3 regions of the Neorhizobium phenanthreniclasticum genome follow, and region 2 is predicted to be linked to each of the others. Evidence: riboswitches for the same ligand, from Rfam matches in the RefSeq annotation. Region 2 holds a riboswitch; each other region holds the start of a gene.

Region 1 (5,458 bases), on a different contig from region 2:
TAATAGCCCATCTTCGACATCGGTGCGGCTTGCGGCAGGACCTCCTGCTCGTCATTCGCCAGCGCGGCCAAACGCTTTGCAAGCAGACGCATATTGCCCGGTCCGCCCTCGCGGAAACAGGCAAGAAAGCCGGCAAGCACCTCTTCGGAAACGGTCGAGGCAGCAGCGAGTCTTTCATCGCGGATACTGCATTCGCCGGGCAGAAGCGCGAGCGCGGTCTTCTTGAGCCGCGCCAGCCGCGAAATCTCTTCGACACCATATGACCAGCGATCATAGCCGCCAAGGATGCGCACGAGAATAACTTTGGCATGTGCCGCCGTCTTTTCGATCCAAAGATCGACAGACATGGGATGCCTGAGATCAGCGAGATTGGTCAATCGCAGGGTCGGCTGACCTTGGCCCCATGCGGCGGAAATGCCGTTCAGATCGCTGCCAGAAAAGGACAGCACCACCACATCGGCCGGCGACTGGTTCAAGTCGACCGGTTCGATCAGGTCATCGAGCGACGACGATGTGGTGGCGAGTATGTGCATCCTTTTCTCTGGGTTTCTGTTTTCCCTCGGCAATTGCCAACGGAAAACCGCTTCACACTTTTCCTGGAATTGCTATCACGCGGCCAGCATCCTTTCGATGGCGGCGCGGTCGATGCCCTTTTCGCCGATTACGACAAGGCGGCTTATCCGCGCCTCACCGGGCGCCCAGGCTCGGTCGAAATAGTGGTTTACGCGGGATCCTACCGCCTGAACCTGCAGGCGCATCGGTTTGTTCGCGACTTCCACGAAGCCTTTTATGCGCAGTACGTTCTCCGCCTCCGCCGTCGCGGAAATGCGGGCAGCCAATTCGTCAGCATCGGAAACAGCCGGGAGATCGACGACAAAGCTGTCGAAATCATCATGATCGTGGTCGAGTTCGTCGTCGTGATGGGTCTTGCGGTTTTCGATATCGTCCTCGACGGCGAGGCCAAGCCCGATCAGCACGGCCGGATCGATCGCGCCATTGGCAGCCGAGACGATCTTCACGGCCCGCGGCAGATACCCTGCGACGCGGTCCCGGGCGGTCGCAATGCCCGCAGCATCGAGGAGATCACTCTTGGTCAGTACGATCATGTCGGCGCAGGCGACCTGATCCTCGAACACTTCCTCGACCGGATCGTCGTGGTCGATGGAGCCATCCGCCTGGCGCTGCGCCTCCAGCGCTTCATGGTCATCGGCAACGCGGCCTTCGGCCAGTGCCACACCATCCACAACGGCGACAACGCCGTCCACCGTGACACGTGCCTTGACGGCCGGCCACTGAAAAGCCTGAACGAGCGGCTTCGGCAGCGCAAGGCCGGAGGTTTCGATCAGGATGTGGTCGACGCGCGGTTCGCGTGAAAGAATCTGATCGATCGCCGGTACGAAGTCATCCGCCACGGTGCAGCAGATGCAGCCGTTGGCAAGCTCGATGACGTTGTCTTCCGGGCAACTCTCGATGCCGCAGCCCTTCAGTATCTCGCCGTCGATGCCGACATCGCCAAATTCGTTGACGATGATCGCCAGCCGCTTGCCGTCAAGCTTCGCGATCAGGTTGCGGATCAGCGTGGTCTTTCCGGCCCCCAGGAACCCGGTGACGACGGTGCAGGGAACGCGGTCGAAGCTGACGCTCATGATGGCATGTCCTCGTGATGATGAAAGGGTGGGATGCGGGCCGTCATGCCCTTGCCGCGCAGACATGTCGGGCGGCCGCGTATAGGAAGGAAACCGCGCTCGTCCTCGGCCAGCATCATCGCGCCGGTGACGATGTCCTCGACATTGTCGAGGGACAGATGGCCGAAGACATAGGACCAACCGTTGCGGTGATTGAAGGCGGCGCTGGGGCTTTTTTCGCAGTTGGCAAGGCAGGTGACTGGCTTGACCGCGAGCGGCTTGCCGTCCGCTGCTTCACGTAGCGCTGCGATCAACGCGATACCCGGCCGAACGTCGCCGTCGGACACATCACGGCAATTGGTACAGACGAAAATCGTCACATCTGCCGGATCATCTGGTCGGTGGTCACTCATCGGTCAGCCGCGTTCCCGCCGGGGTCGAAACAATCGGGGCGCGGAGCAGAGGGCTGAAACCGCCTGCGGTGATCGAGAACTTCCTCCGGAGCACCCCGCCCGGTGAAGCAAAAACATCAGATGGCAGGTCTCCTGGCTTGCGGGTCACCACCATTTGCCTGCCTTCCCGGTTTCCCAGTGGCTTATAGGCAATGGCTCGCCGCTTACAGTTGCGGGGGCAGCCGCGGCATTGATCGCGAAAGGGATCTCACCGCATTCTCTCTTAGCCCTCCCCGTTGCCGGAAAGGGACCATCTCTTTTCAAGTAAGCCCGGTCGCATGCTTATGTCAATGCGTCGCAAAGGCGATTGCCGTGAGGCCGATTTCGTCTATAGTGAGCCAGCCTATGGTGCCCCGAAAGGGTATTTGAGGGAATGCGGTGCGACGGATCTGCTGTCAAACCCGCGGCTGCCCCCGCAACTGTAAGCGGAAAGTCTTCGTCCATGATGCCACTGGAGCAATCCGGGAAGGCGGGCGCAAGATGCCTGATCCGCGAGCCAGGAGACCTGCCAGAGGCGAGGAAAAACTTCAACGGCCCTCGGGTGGAGGGCGAAAGGACAAGGCAATGGCAACGAAAACCGCTTCGACGGCAGTCGGTATTTCCTCCTCGAAGATCATCCCGCTCAGCATGACGGCCCTGCTGGGGCTTTTCGTCGTCGGTTTCGTCGGCTTCTCGCATATGGAAGTCGTGCACAATGCCGCGCACGATTCGCGTCATTCCTTCGCTTTCCCCTGCCACTGAGGGGAGTTTCCCATGTCGTTGTTTCGTAACATCGTCTTCACGGCGGTGATCGCCGGGCTGTTGTCCGGACTGCTGCTCACCGTCATGCAGAGCTTTTCCACTGTCCCGCTGATCCTGCAAGCGGAGAGCTACGAGAATGCCGGCGGCGGAGAGGTCGGCCACAGCCACAGCCATGAGGCCGCTCCCGCCGGCAATGCCGCAGCGCCTGCGGACCATCATCACGACGAAGAAGCATGGATGCCGGCAGACGGTTTCGAGCGCTTCATTTATACGGCCGCCGCCGACATGCTGGCCGCGATCGGTTTCGGTCTTATTCTGATCGCGGTTTCAGAAGCCCAGGGCGGTCTCAAAGGCTGGCGCAGCGGACTGATGTTCGGTATTGCCGGCTTCCTGACCGTCAGCTTGGCTCCAGGGCTCGGCCTCCCCCCGGAACTTCCGGGCATGCCGGCTGCTGAGCTTGGTCCCCGTCAGGTCTGGTGGATTTCGACCGCAGTCTGCACTGCAGCGGGCCTTGGCCTCCTCGCCTATACGCGCTCAGCCGTATTCGCCGCGCTGGCGATCGTTCTGCTGATCGCGCCACATATCGTCGGCGCGCCGCTGCCGCCCGGGCATGAAACGGCTGTGCCGCTGGAACTCTACGCCCGCTTCGTGAATGCCGTCTACGCCACGAACCTGGTATTCTGGGCTGTACTCGGTGCGTTGGCCGGGATGATCCGCGAACGCTTCCGTGCAGGGGAAGAGATCACGGCGCGGTCTGATGGGGAGTTCGTATCGCGGTGAAGGAGATCGACGAGGCATCGGTCGAACGTCATCGCGCCAAGATGGTGAACCGCAAGGCAGTGCAGGACAAGGAAGTCGCCGGGAAGACCGTCGAAAAGGGGCTTCTCATCGTCCATACCGGTCCCGGCAAGGGAAAATCCACCGCCGCCTTCGGCCTGGCTTTGCGTATGCTCGGCAACAATCGCCGGGTCGGCGTCGTGCAGTTCATCAAGGGTGCCTGGTCGACAGGCGAGCAGCCGGCGCTGGCCGTTTTCGGCGATCGGCTCGTCTGGCACACGATGGGCGAAGGCTTCACCTGGGAAACTCAGGATCTGACGCGGGATATCGCGGCCGCCGAAAAGGCCTGGGCAAAGGCTCTCGACCTGATGGCGGACGAGACGATCGGACTCATCATTCTCGACGAACTCAACATCGCGCTTCGTTACGATTATCTCGATCTCGACAAGGTGGTCGCAGCACTTCAGGCGCGGCGGCCGGACCTTCACGTGGTCGTCACCGGTCGCAACGCCAAGCCGGCGCTGATCGAGGCGGCGGATATGGTCACAGAGATGACGCTGGTCAAGCATCACTTCAAGGCGGGCGTGAAGGCCCAGGCCGGCATCGAGTTTTAACGGTATGACCGCTCGCGCGCTGATGTTTCAGGGTACGGGTTCGGATGTGGGCAAGTCGCTGGTGGTGGCCGGGCTTGCCCGCGCCTTTACGCTGCGTGGGCTGAAGATCATGCCGTTCAAGCCGCAGAACATGTCGAACAACGCGGCAGTCACGGAGGATGGCGGCGAGATCGGACGGGCGCAGGCCTTGCAGGCGCGTGCGGCCGGGGTCCCGCTCAGCGTACATATGAATCCTGTGCTTCTGAAGCCTCAGAGCGACGTCGGCGCGCAGGTCGTGGTGCAGGGCAAGGTCGAAGGCAATGCCAAGGCCGCCGAATACCAGGGCCTCAAGCGGAAGCTGATGCCGCGGGTGCAGGAAAGTTTCGACCTTCTCCGCAACCAGGCCGATCTGGTGCTGGTGGAAGGCGCCGGCAGCGCTTCGGAAATCAATCTCCGCCGCAATGACATTGCCAATATGGGGTTTGCGCGGGCGGCGGATGTGCCCGTCGTGCTGATCGGCGATATCGACCGCGGCGGCGTGATTGCCAGCCTTGCCGGCACGAAACTTGTGCTCGATCCAGAAGATGCGGCGATGATCCGCGGGTTCATCGTCAACCGCTTTCGGGGCGATCCGGCCTTGTTTGCCGAAGGCATGCGGATGATTGAAGAACTGACCGGCTGGCGATCGATCGGGCTTTTGCCGCATTTCGCGGATGCAGTGTTTCTGCCGGCGGAGGATGCGCTCGGGCTCAACCAGTCCTTCGCTCGCAAGTCCGGCGCAAGAATCCGCATCGCAGTGCCGATCCTGCCGCATATCTCCAATTTCGACGATCTTGACCCGCTGGAAGCGGAGCCGGAGGTCGATCTCATCCGTGTCAGGCGCGGTGAGGCCATTCCGGGGGATTGCGACCTCGTGCTGCTGGTCGGCTCGAAAGCAACCGTCTCCGATCTGGCTGCACTTCGCGAGGCTGGTTTTGACGTGGATATCGCCGCTCACGTTCGTCGCGGCGGGCGCGTGCTCGGCCTTTGCGGCGGTTATCAGATGCTGGGCAAACGGATCTCCGATCCGGATGGCATCGAAGGATCACCCGCTTCGGTCGAAGGGCTGGGCCTGCTGGATGTCGAGACTATCCTGTCCGCCGATAAGCGGCTGGAAGCAGTTTCGGGCGAAAGCTTCGATGGAGTTCCCTTATCCGGCTATGAGATGCATATCGGCCGGACATCCGGGGCCGATTGCCGACGCCCGTTCTCGGTGATCGACGGTAACCCG
Region 2 (5,458 bases):
CTCGGCAACCAGCGCGACCTGGCGCTCGCCTATTCGCCCGGGGTGGCGGCACCCTGCCTTGCGATCCGCGACAATCCCGATATGGCGGCGGATTACACCGCCCGCGCCAATCTTGTCGCCGTCATCTCCAATGGTACTGCCGTACTCGGTCTCGGCAATATCGGACCGCTCGCCTCGAAGCCGGTGATGGAAGGGAAAGCCGTTCTCTTCAAGAAATTCGCGGGCATCGACGTCTTCGACATCGAAATCGACGCGGCGAGCATCGATGCCATGGTCTCGACCGTCTCGGCGCTGGAGCCGACCTTCGGCGGTATCAACCTCGAAGACATCAAGGCGCCGGAATGTTTCGAGGTGGAGCGTCGGCTTCGCGAAAAAATGAACATTCCGGTCTTCCATGACGACCAGCACGGCACCGCGATCATCGTCGCCGCCGCGATCCTCAACGGACTGGAGCTTGCCGGCAAGAATATCGCCGACGTGAAAATCGTCACGTCGGGCGCCGGTGCCGCGGCTCTCGCCTGTCTGCATCTCCTCGTCTCGCTCGGAGCAAGGAAGGAGAATATCTGGGTCCACGATATCGAGGGCCTCGTCTATGAAGGCCGCACCGAGCTGATGGACGAATGGAAGGCGATCTATGCGCAGAAGAGTGACAAGCGCGTACTTGCCGACAGCATCGACGATGCCGATGTCTTCCTCGGGCTTTCCGCCGCGGGTGTGCTCAAACCGGAACTGCTCGCCCGCATGGCACCGAAGCCGCTGATCATGGCGCTTGCCAATCCGACTCCGGAAATCATGCCTGAGCTTGCGCGCGCAGCCCGCCCGGACGCGATGATCTGCACCGGCCGCTCGGATTTCCCGAACCAGGTCAACAATGTGCTGTGCTTCCCGTATATCTTCCGTGGGGCGCTAGATTGCGGCGCCCGGACGATCAACGAGGACATGAAGATGGCGGCGGTCAAGGCGATCGCAGCCCTCGCGCGCGAAGAAGTCTCCGACGTTGCCGCACGCGCCTATTCCGGCGATACGCCGGTCTTCGGTCCGGATTACCTGATCCCCTCGCCCTTCGATCCACGGCTCATCCTGCGCATCGCGCCGGCCGTCGCCAGAGCTGCCGCTGAAAGCGGCGTCGCGTCGAGGCCGATCCAAGATTTCGATGCCTATCTCGACCAGCTGAACCGTTTCGTCTGGCGCTCCGGCTTCGTGATGAAGCCGATCTTCAACGCCGCCAAGACGGCCGAAAGGAAGCGGGTCATCTTTGCCGAAGGCGAGGACGAGCGCGTGCTGCGGGCAGCCCAGGTGCTCTTGGAGGAAAAGACGGCGACGCCGATCCTCATCGGCCGTCCCTCGGTCATCGAGGCCCGTCTCAAGCGCTTCGGCATCCGCATCCGCCCGAATGTCGATTTCGCCGTGGTCAATCCGGAAGACGATCCGCGCTACCGCGATTATGTTGACGATTATTTCGCCCTGGTCGGCCGCAAGGGCATCAACCCGGAAAGCGCCCGCACCATCGTGCGCACCAACAATACGGTGATCGGCTTATTGTCGGTGAAACGCGGCGAAGCCGATGCGCTGATCTGTGGCGTCGAGGGCGGTTATGACCGGCACCTGAAGGACGTCGACCAGATCATCGGCCGGCGTCCGGGCGTCTGCGCCTTCTCGGGGCTCAGCCTCGTGATCTCTCAGCGCGGCGCGCTCTTCCTCGCCGATACGTTCGTCAACTACAATCCGTCGGCGCAGGAGATCGCCGAGATCACCATCCTGGCGGCCGAGGAAGTCCGCCGCTTCGGCATCCTCCCGAAGGCAGCGCTGATCTGCCATTCGAACTTCGGCTCACGGGATTCCGAAAGCGCCCAGAAGATGCGCAGTGCCCTGAAGCTGGTGCGCGAACAGGCTCCTGGCCTGGAAGTGGACGGCGAAATGCAGGCCGGTTCGGCGCTTTCCGAAACGGTGCGCAAGCGTGCTATGCCGAACAGTTCACTGACTGGTGACGCCAACCTGCTGATCTTCCCGAACCTCGATGCGGCGAACATCTCGCTCGGCGTCGTGCGGAACATGACCGACGCGCTGCATGTCGGCCCGGTCCTGCTCGGCGCCGCCATGCCGGTGCATATCCTGTCGCCCTCGGTCACCTCGCGCGGCGTCGTGAACATGGCTGCGCTCGCGGTGGTGGAAGCATCGCAACCCAATCTGGAGATTCAACTTTAAATTTTATATATAACCATATGATAATTAAATAATAATCGTTGGGCAGCCGATTTTATGATATTATCAACCGGCTTGCTCCATGATGCGATCATGTGATTGGAGAGAGCCGGACAACACCTCATGCGCCTTTGCGGCCTGATGATCGCCCCGCTGCTGCTTGTTCCCGCCGTGGCCTCCGCGCGGGATATCGCGACCTGTGCAGCCCTTTATCGGCAGCTCAACAACGCACCGCAGATCATCGGCAACACGGCCGAGATACGGCGCTATGCGCGGGAACTCAGCGACCAGAACAGCGAAATCCGCGGGCTCAGGATCGAGATGCGCCGGGCGGGCTGCGGCACGGGCAGTGTCGTTGTCCTCGGCGGCCCGAAGGGCGAAGTCTGCGATCAGATGCGGCAGACGCTCGATGCCATGGAGCAAAGCCGCGACGCGCTTGTTGCGGAAAGAGACAATGCCCGGCAACTGGTTCGCTCCTCCGGCGAGCGCGGTGCGATCCTGGCTGCAATCCGCTCCAACAACTGCATTCCTTCCGATATGGAAGAGGACCGCAAGGAGAGAATGAAGCTGCAGGGTATCGAGTTGCCGAAGGAGGAGCCCTACTCCGGCATCATCGATCTGCGTGTCAAACAGCCGCAGGCGGCTGCCGCCCAGCCGAACCTGCCGGGGCCGGAACGTCCCTACGATCCGAACAAGAAGGTACGTATGGTCGGACCGACATTCCTGCCTGAGGAAAGTATAGACCTCGCCCATCCGAAATCCAGCGGGCCGCAGCCGCAGCAGTAGTTGTCAGCACTCGCCCCATCGATCGGTGAAAACCAGGTCTTCGAGCGGTAGCCGCTCGCGCCAGCCCTTCACCGCCAATTCCGGCTCCCGATAAAGCTGATCGACATAGCCGACGCACAGCCAGGCGACGATCCTGATCCGCTCGGGAATGCCGAGCAGGGCGCGCAGATCCTCCTCATGAAAGATGCTCACCCAGCCGACGCCGACCCCTTCGGCGCGGGCGGCAAGCCACAGGTTCTGCACGGCGCAGACGGTCGAATAGACATCCATGCGCGGATCATGGGTACGGCCGATAACGACCGGCCCGGCGCGATCCGGATCGCAGGTCACGCAGATCGAGAGCGGCGCCTTGCGGATGCCTTCGAGCTTCAGGCTGCGGTATATGTCGCGGCGCTCCTCCGGAAACATTTCCGCCGCCTCGTCATTGGCTCGCGAAAAGGCACTCCATGCCGCCTGGCGTATCTCGGGATCCCGCACGAGGATGAAATTCCATGGCTGCATGAACCCCACCGAGGGCGCCGAATGTGCGGCGCCGAGCAGCCGCATCACGAGGTCGTCCGGAAGCGGGTCCGGCAGAAACTGGTCGCGCACGTCGCGGCGGGTTTCGATCACGCGATAGACCGCAGCGCGGTCGCATTCCGGAAATTCGCCTGCAGATATCAAGGCATGCGCAAAAGGATCGGGTTGCATCGTCTATCCCCAACAATGCTGACGCCGCCTGCGCGAACGCGCAGGAGCATCAAGAAACCTCGCCGCCGTCCGCGCGGTTCGATCTATCTTGCCAGGCCGGTCTTCTGACTTGGCTTCATCCGCCCCTGCCGCCGCCTTCCCGGAAATTCCAGTGGCTTTCGAATTGCGGCCAAGCGTCCGCCTCACAGCGTTGGGCACGTTCCGGTTTCCCACCGGATTCCCGATTCTCCTGCGCAAGGCAGGCACCTGACGGAGGCGTTATGCCAAGCCATGATCAGCGTTTCAAGTGGAGCCGCCCGCTCTTGCCGTCTCGCCCGGTCAAATGATCGGTCACCTATCGGTCGCGGAAGCGGTTGGTGATCGGATAACGCCGATCGCGGCCGAAATTCTTCCTGGTGATCTTGACGCCCGGCGCCGATTGCCGCCGCTTGTATTCGGCCAGATAAAGCAGATGCTCGATGCGGTGGACGGTCGTGATGTCGTGGCCGCGCGAGACGATCTCCTCCGTGCCCATTTCCATCTCCACCAGGCATTCGAGAATGTCGTCGAGGACGGGATAAGGCGGCAGCGAATCCTGATCCGTCTGATCAGGCCTGAGTTCCGCCGACGGCGCCTTGGAGAGGATATTCTTCGGGATCACTGCGCCCGACGGTCCAAGCGCATCCGGCGGCAGGTGCTGGTTGCGCCAGGCAGCAAGTGCATAAACCTGCATCTTGTAGAGATCCTTGATCGGATTGAAGCCGCCGTTCATGTCGCCGTAGAGAGTCGCGTAACCTACGGACATTTCCGACTTGTTGCCGGTCGTCACCACCATCGAGCCGAACTTGTTGGAGATCGCCATGAGAATGGTGCCGCGCGCCCGGCTCTGCAGGTTTTCTTCGGTAACGCCCTCGTCCGTGCCATCGAAAAGCTCCGAGAGCGCCGACGAAAAACCCTCGACGGGCTCGGCGATCGGCACAATATCGTAGCGGCAGCCGAGCGCACGCGCGCAATCGGGGGCATCCTTCAGCGACTCCTCGGAGGTGTAGCGGTAAGGCAGCATCACGCTGCGCACCCGCTCCGCACCCAGTGCATCGACGGCGATGGCCGCGCACAATGCCGAGTCGATGCCGCCGGACAGGCCGAGGATCACGGATTTGAAGCCGTTCTTGTTGACATAATCGCGGAAGCCGAGCAGGCAGGCGCGGTAATCCGCTTCCTCCTTTTCCGGGATGCGCGCCATCGGCCCATCGGTGCAGCGCCAGGTATCGTGGACCCTGTTCCATTCCGTCACCGTCACCGCCGGTTGGAATTGGTCCATCTGGAAGGCAAGTGTCTTGTCCGCATTGAAGGCAAAACTCGCGCCGTCGAAGACCAGTTCGTCCTGGCCGCCGACTTGCGCAGCATAGATCATCGGCAGGCCGGTCTCGATGACCTGTTTCAGCACCACCTGATGGCGGATATCCATCTTGCCGCGATAATAGGGCGAGCCGTTCGGCACGAGCAGGATCTCCGCGCCGCTTTCCGACAAAGTCTCGCAGACGCCGAGTTCACCCCAGATATCCTCGCAGATCGGAACGCCGAGCCTGACGCCGCGGAAATTCACCGGCCCCGGCATTTCGCCGGCAATGAAGACGCGCTTTTCATCGAACTCGCCGTAGTTCGGCAAGTCCACCTTGTCGCGGATGGCTATCACCCTGCCGCCATCGAGCACGGCGATCGAATTGTGCCGGCCCTCCCTGCCCTGGCGTGGAAAGCCGATGACGACGCCCGGCCCGCCGTCGGCCGTATCGGCCGCAAG
Region 3 (5,458 bases), on a different contig from region 2:
CACCGATCATGGCGGTCCCGGTATTGTACCTGGGTCACATCCGACCTTTCCGTAACCGCGGCCGGAGCCGCGGGAAGCGGCATAGCCTGAGCCGGCATCAGGGAGCCAGCCAGAACGGCGACGGAAATACCAGCGGCGGCGATCTTCCTGAACAGCGTCATATCAAGTCTCCATACCCTGTTGTTATCTTTTCTTTCAATTCTCTGCGCCAAGCAGCGTCTCTTATATCAGACGGCTGAACTTCACAGCGACCCTAGGGAATTCATCCTGAATGCGCGATTAACGCTTCCGACAGAAAACCCGGCCCGGGCCGCGTGCCCGAACCGGGTTCCATATCCAGCCCCGGAAAGCTTCACCGATATGGCGAAATGCATTGTGCGCGCACGCCAACGCGCGGCACGTAGGTATTGTCGTACGCACGATAGGTGCGATAGCGGCTCTCGCACCAGGCGACATGCCGGCTGGAATAACCGGCGCGATCGTTTGCAATCGCCCCGCCGATGATCGCCCCCGTGGCAAAGGCTGCCAGCGGGAACCAGAAGCCGTTGTGATAGCGATAACCCGGCCGGCGGTCGCGATAACCGCGATGGCCGTTGTACCAGCCGTACCGTGCGCGGTCACGATGCCAATCGCGACGATCTCGATATTGGACCTGCGTTATGGTGGTCGAGGTTGAAATGCCGGAGATCGGCTGCGTCTGGAAAGCCTGAGCGGGAGTAAGGCTCGTGAGCGCTACGGCAAAGGCTGCCGCAACCGTGGTCAAACGCAAACGAATGGCATTCATCCTGATGTTTCCCTGTGCTTAATTTCACTTGGGAACAACGCGGATGCGGAAGCTTGGTTCCTCGGGAACCCGGACCCAGGCCGATCACGAACGAGCGATCTGCCCGCCGGCAGGAATGTCACGCCACGATCGAAAGCTTCGCCTGCTCATCCCCCTGCAGGCGGTTGACCATGAAGTTCGAATACCACTCGACGAACTGCATGACGCCGCCCTCGTGGACCGCCGAGTAAGGCCCCGGCTCATAGGCCGGCGAGCGGATGCCGAAGGCGTTCTCCTCGACGATCTGACGGTCCTGATCGTTGGTCATGTTCCACACATGCGTCAGTTCTTCGAGATCGTAATCGACGCCTTCGACCGCATCCTTATGGACCAGCCATTTGGTGGTGACCGCCGTTTCCTCCGGGCCGAGCGGCGTGACGCGGAAGGAGATCGCGTGGTCGCCCAGCATATGGTTCCAGGTGGTCGGATAGTGGAAAAGCAACATGGTGCCGATGCCGTCGATCGTCACGCCGTCTGAAAGCTGGCGGACGACGGCCTTCCTCCCCGACATGGTGTAGCTTTCAGCGCCTTCGATCAACGGCATGCGGGCGACGCGGAACTGGCCATCCGGAGATATCCGGAACTCGCTCGGCAGATTGGCCGCCTCGCAGCGCCGCCAGTGTTCGGTGATGACGGGATCGTCAATGGCGCCGGCCACACCGCTGACAGTCGGCGCTTCCGGGAAAGTGCGGCAGAGCTCCGGGTGATTGCCGGGGCAATGATAGCATTCGCGGTTGTTCTCCCAGACGAGCTTCCAGTTGCCTTTTTCGATGATCGTCGATTGGTGGGCGACCTTGGCTTCCGAGAGGCGATGCGGCGCCATATAGGGCTCGATGGCCGCGCGGACCGATGCGAAGTCCGGCGCCTCGTTGGCGAGGCAGATGAAGATATAGCCGGCGACGCTTTCGCAATGGACCTTCTTCAAACCGAACTGGCTTTTGTCGAAGTCCTGGCCCATCTGGCGGGCGGCCATCAGCGAGCCGTCGAGCTCGTAGGTCCACTGGTGGTAAGGACAGACGAGGCGGACTGCCGAACCGCTCTCCTTGGTGCAGACCCGGCTGCCGCGATGGCGGCAGGTATTGTGGAGCGCCCGGATCCGGCCGTCGCGACCGCGCACGATGACGACCGGATAATCTCCGATCTGCAGCGTGAAATAGCTTCCGGCCTTCGGCAGTTCGCAATCGTGGCCGACGAACAGCCAGTCACGGTACCAGATCATTTCGAGGTCGAGCTTGTAATAGTCCGGGTCGGTATAGAAGGCCTGTTCGAGGCTGAAGCCTTCACGGCGGCTCTTCAATTGCCGCAGGACCTGACTGCGAATTTCCATCTTGCCTTCCTCGTCAATGCTACCTTCAAGCGGCCTGCGGAAAGGACATGGAAAAACCAGCCGGCCTCAGCCTGCCAGTCTCCTTGTCCGAACGCCCGCCGCGATCGGTCAAAATCTCGTTCACTTCAGGCTGGTTTCCGGGCTCAGGAGCTGTCCCTTGCGGGACTGGCCTGGCGCCTTCCCGGGCAGCCTTTGCGGCTCTTTCCCAGTGGCTTCCGCCAGGCCTTCGAGCTCCACCACCGTTGCGGGGGCAGCGCCGGGCTTCGACCGGCTTCCCAATTCTCCGCCCCTCCCTAGCGGGGCGGCACCTTGAGCTTGAGGCGGATATAACCATCCCCCAAACTTGCCGCATAGATGACATTGCGACATCGGCAACCGCATTGACGACGGCCTTTCTCAAGCCTCGCGAAAGGGAAACTCGTCATTAAGTGTTGAATCCTAAAATCCCGGCCTCAATGGGAGCGGCGCCATCGTGCAGGCAAAGGCAAAGATCCGCTACTTCGAAGCTCCTCCGCCGGCTCCTCCTGTTCCGGCGGCGACAAAAACGACCGTGCATTCGGAATTTCTGCGGACCGGGCGCATCACACGCTACAAGCCAATCTGGGCGCCGGAGGAACGCCGTTATCTCAGTTACACCGAGGTCGCGGAACGCACAGGCAAGCGATTGGAGGCCGCAGGCGAAAAAAGCCACGAGCGGATCAACGCCTTCCACCGCTCGATCCAGTTCCCTAAGGTCATCTTCCATCGCACGCTCGATGACCGTCCGCATCTCGGCTATTGCCACGTGACGGCCGCCCGGACTCTCCTCGCGTCTCGCGTGCCGGTGCGCTGGTCTTTCTACATCGCCAATTTCTTCTCTGAGATCGGTGAGGAGGAAGAGAAATTCTTCGAGCGCATCAGCCATATGAATGCGCGTATGTATTTCGCGGTCGCGATCGAAAGCGAGCCCGGCCAGCCTTTCCGGATCAACCGCTCGATCCGCAGGAACGGGCTCCTGTTCAGGACCCACGATCCGATGGAAGCGATCAAGAACGTGCTGATGCTCGGTGCTTCAGGCGACGCGCTTCGCGAAATCATCAAAAAGCTTTGACGGCGGACGAGTCCGCGTTATTGACGGCGAACATGACAGCCGAAATCATAGACATCACCACGGATCGCGAAAAGGCGCTCGAGCGCGCCTGTGCCGTCCTGGCAGACGGTTTTCCTGTCGCGATCCCGACCGAGACGGTTTACGGACTTGCGGCAGACGCCACCAATCCCGCCGCCATCACCCGAATCTACGAGACCAAGGGTCGGCCGCGCTTCAACCCGCTGATCTGCCACATGTCCGACCTCGCCATGGCCGAGCGCTATGCGGTCTTCGACCCCGTCTCGAAAAAGCTTGCCGAGACCTTCTGGCCCGGACCGCTGACGCTGATCCTGCCTTTGAGGCCCGAAAGCGGCATCCACTCGCTGGCGACGGCCGGGCTCGACACGGTCGGCATCCGCCTGCCGAAGGGTTTTGCCGCCGACCTCATCCGCGCCTATGGCAAACCGCTCGCCGCCCCCAGCGCCAACACGTCCGGCGGAGTAAGTCCGACGAGCGCCCGGCATGTGGCGGACGACCTGGGCGACAAATTGAAGCTCGTCATTGACGGCGGCGCAGCACCGGTCGGCGTTGAATCGACCATCCTTCGCGTCGAAAGTGGCGCACTCCGGCTGCTGCGGCCCGGCGGGGTTGCCGGAGAGGAAATAGAAACGGCAACGGGGCTGACCGTCATCCGGCCTGAAGGTCCCGCAGCGATCATCGAGGCGCCCGGCATGCTTGCCTCCCACTATGCGCCGGGTGCGAGCGTGCGGCTCAACGCCGATCATGTCGAGCCGGGCGAGGTGTTGATCCGCCTCGGCGCGGTTCCGGTGAAGGGAATCGAACAGGCCGCTGCAATTTTCGACCTCAGTCCCTCCGGCGATCTTGCCGAGGCGGCCGCAAATCTGTTCGATTACCTGAAGCGCGCCGATGCGACCGGTGCCACCCGTATCGCCGTCACACCCATTCCGGGTCACGGTCTCGGCGAGGCGATCAACGACCGGCTGGCCCGCGCCGCAGCGCCGCGGAAATAAGAGGAGACGCCGATGGACATTTCGGGACCCAAACCAGAGCTTCTCGACCGCTTTGCGGCGATCGTCGGCGAAAACCATGTGCTGCGCGACCAGCAAGACCTCGCGCCGCATCTCATCGAGGGCCGTGGACTTTACCAAGGCTCCTCGCCAATGCTGCTCAAGCCGGGCTCCACGCAGGAGGTTTCGGCAGTCCTCAAGCTTGCAAGCGAAACCGGCACGCCGATCGTGCCGCAGACCGGCAATACCGGCCTTGTCGGCGGCCAGACCCCACGCACCGGCGGCAATGACCTGATCGTCTCGCTTGAACGCATGAACCGCATCCGCGATGTGGATCCGGTCGCCAATGTGCTTGTTGCCGATGGCGGCGCAATTCTTGCCGATGTGCAGAAGGCGGCAGAAGCGGTCAACCGGCTGTTCCCCTTGTCGCTCGGCTCCGAAGGTTCCTGCCGCATCGGCGGCAACCTTTCCACCAATGCCGGTGGTACGGCCGTGCTCGCCTACGGCAACATGCGCCAGCTCTGCCTCGGCCTCGAGGTGGTGCTCCCGACGGGAGAGATCTGGGACGGCCTGCGACGGCTCAAGAAGGACAATACCGGTTACGACCTGCGTGACATGTTCATTGGTGCTGAGGGAACTCTCGGCATCATCACCGGCGCGGTGCTGAAGCTTTTTCCGCAGCCTGTCGGCCATCAGGTGGCGCTCGCCGGCCTCAACTCGCCCGAGGATGCTCTCAAACTCTTCGAACGGGCCTCGAACCTCTGCGGCACGGCGCTGACCGGCTTCGAACTGATGCCGCGCATCGGCATCGAGTTTACCACCCGCCATATCGAAGGCGTGCGTGACCCTCTTTCGGATCTGCATCCCTGGTACGCCCTGATCGACATCTCCACTTCCGATTCCGCCGAGACGGCGCAGACCATGGTTCAGTCGCTGCTCGAACAGGGATTCGAGGCAGGTCTCATACGCGACGCGGTGATTGCCTCCTCAGTCGCCCAGCAGAGGGCACTCTGGCATATGCGGGAAAGCATGTCGGACGCCCAGAAGCCGGAGGGCGGCTCGATCAAGCACGACGTTTCCGTGCCGGTCTCGAAAATCCCGTCCTTCATGGCGGAGGCGGACAAGGCGGTGGTGGCAGCCGTTCCCGGCGCCCGCATCTGCGCCTTCGGCCATCTCGGTGACGGCAACATCCACTACAACATTTCCCAGCC

Evidence for each region. A riboswitch is a leader RNA that binds a small molecule or an ion and turns the genes downstream of it on or off. The one in region 2 is predicted to bind cobalamin.
Region 1: another riboswitch for cobalamin. It lies ahead of ABK249_RS29750 (CbtB domain-containing protein); the one in region 2 lies ahead of bluB (5,6-dimethylbenzimidazole synthase).
Region 3: another riboswitch for cobalamin. It lies ahead of ABK249_RS00915 (aromatic ring-hydroxylating oxygenase subunit alpha); the one in region 2 lies ahead of bluB (5,6-dimethylbenzimidazole synthase).

What each region holds. Positions count from the first base shown of each region.
Region 1 is NZ_JBEAAL010000035.1:35,636-41,093, reverse strand. Features, by position in the region: gene cobN (cobaltochelatase subunit CobN) at 1-533, opposite strand, end outside; gene cobW (cobalamin biosynthesis protein CobW) at 609-1,646, opposite strand; gene ABK249_RS29755 (DUF1636 domain-containing protein) at 1,643-2,038, opposite strand; cobalamin riboswitch at 2,144-2,347, opposite strand; cobalamin riboswitch at 2,407-2,604, shown strand; gene ABK249_RS29750 (CbtB domain-containing protein) at 2,642-2,818, shown strand; gene ABK249_RS29745 (CbtA family protein) at 2,831-3,598, shown strand; gene cobO (cob(I)yrinic acid a,c-diamide adenosyltransferase) at 3,595-4,209, shown strand; gene ABK249_RS29735 (cobyric acid synthase) at 4,214-5,458, shown strand, end outside.
Region 2 is NZ_JBEAAL010000023.1:68,848-74,305, reverse strand. Features, by position in the region: gene ABK249_RS24385 (NADP-dependent malic enzyme) at 1-2,205, shown strand, start outside; gene ABK249_RS24380 (hypothetical protein) at 2,326-2,988, shown strand; gene bluB (5,6-dimethylbenzimidazole synthase) at 2,992-3,678, opposite strand; cobalamin riboswitch at 3,756-3,943, opposite strand; gene ABK249_RS24370 (NAD+ synthase) at 4,013-5,458, opposite strand, start outside.
Region 3 is NZ_JBEAAL010000001.1:180,804-186,261, forward strand. Features, by position in the region: gene ABK249_RS00905 (BA14K family protein) at 1-161, opposite strand, end outside; gene ABK249_RS00910 (BA14K family protein) at 353-784, opposite strand; gene ABK249_RS00915 (aromatic ring-hydroxylating oxygenase subunit alpha) at 903-2,150, opposite strand; cobalamin riboswitch at 2,262-2,477, opposite strand; gene ABK249_RS00920 (DUF6656 family protein) at 2,623-3,240, shown strand; gene ABK249_RS00925 (L-threonylcarbamoyladenylate synthase) at 3,273-4,250, shown strand; gene ABK249_RS00930 (FAD-binding oxidoreductase) at 4,263-5,458, shown strand, end outside.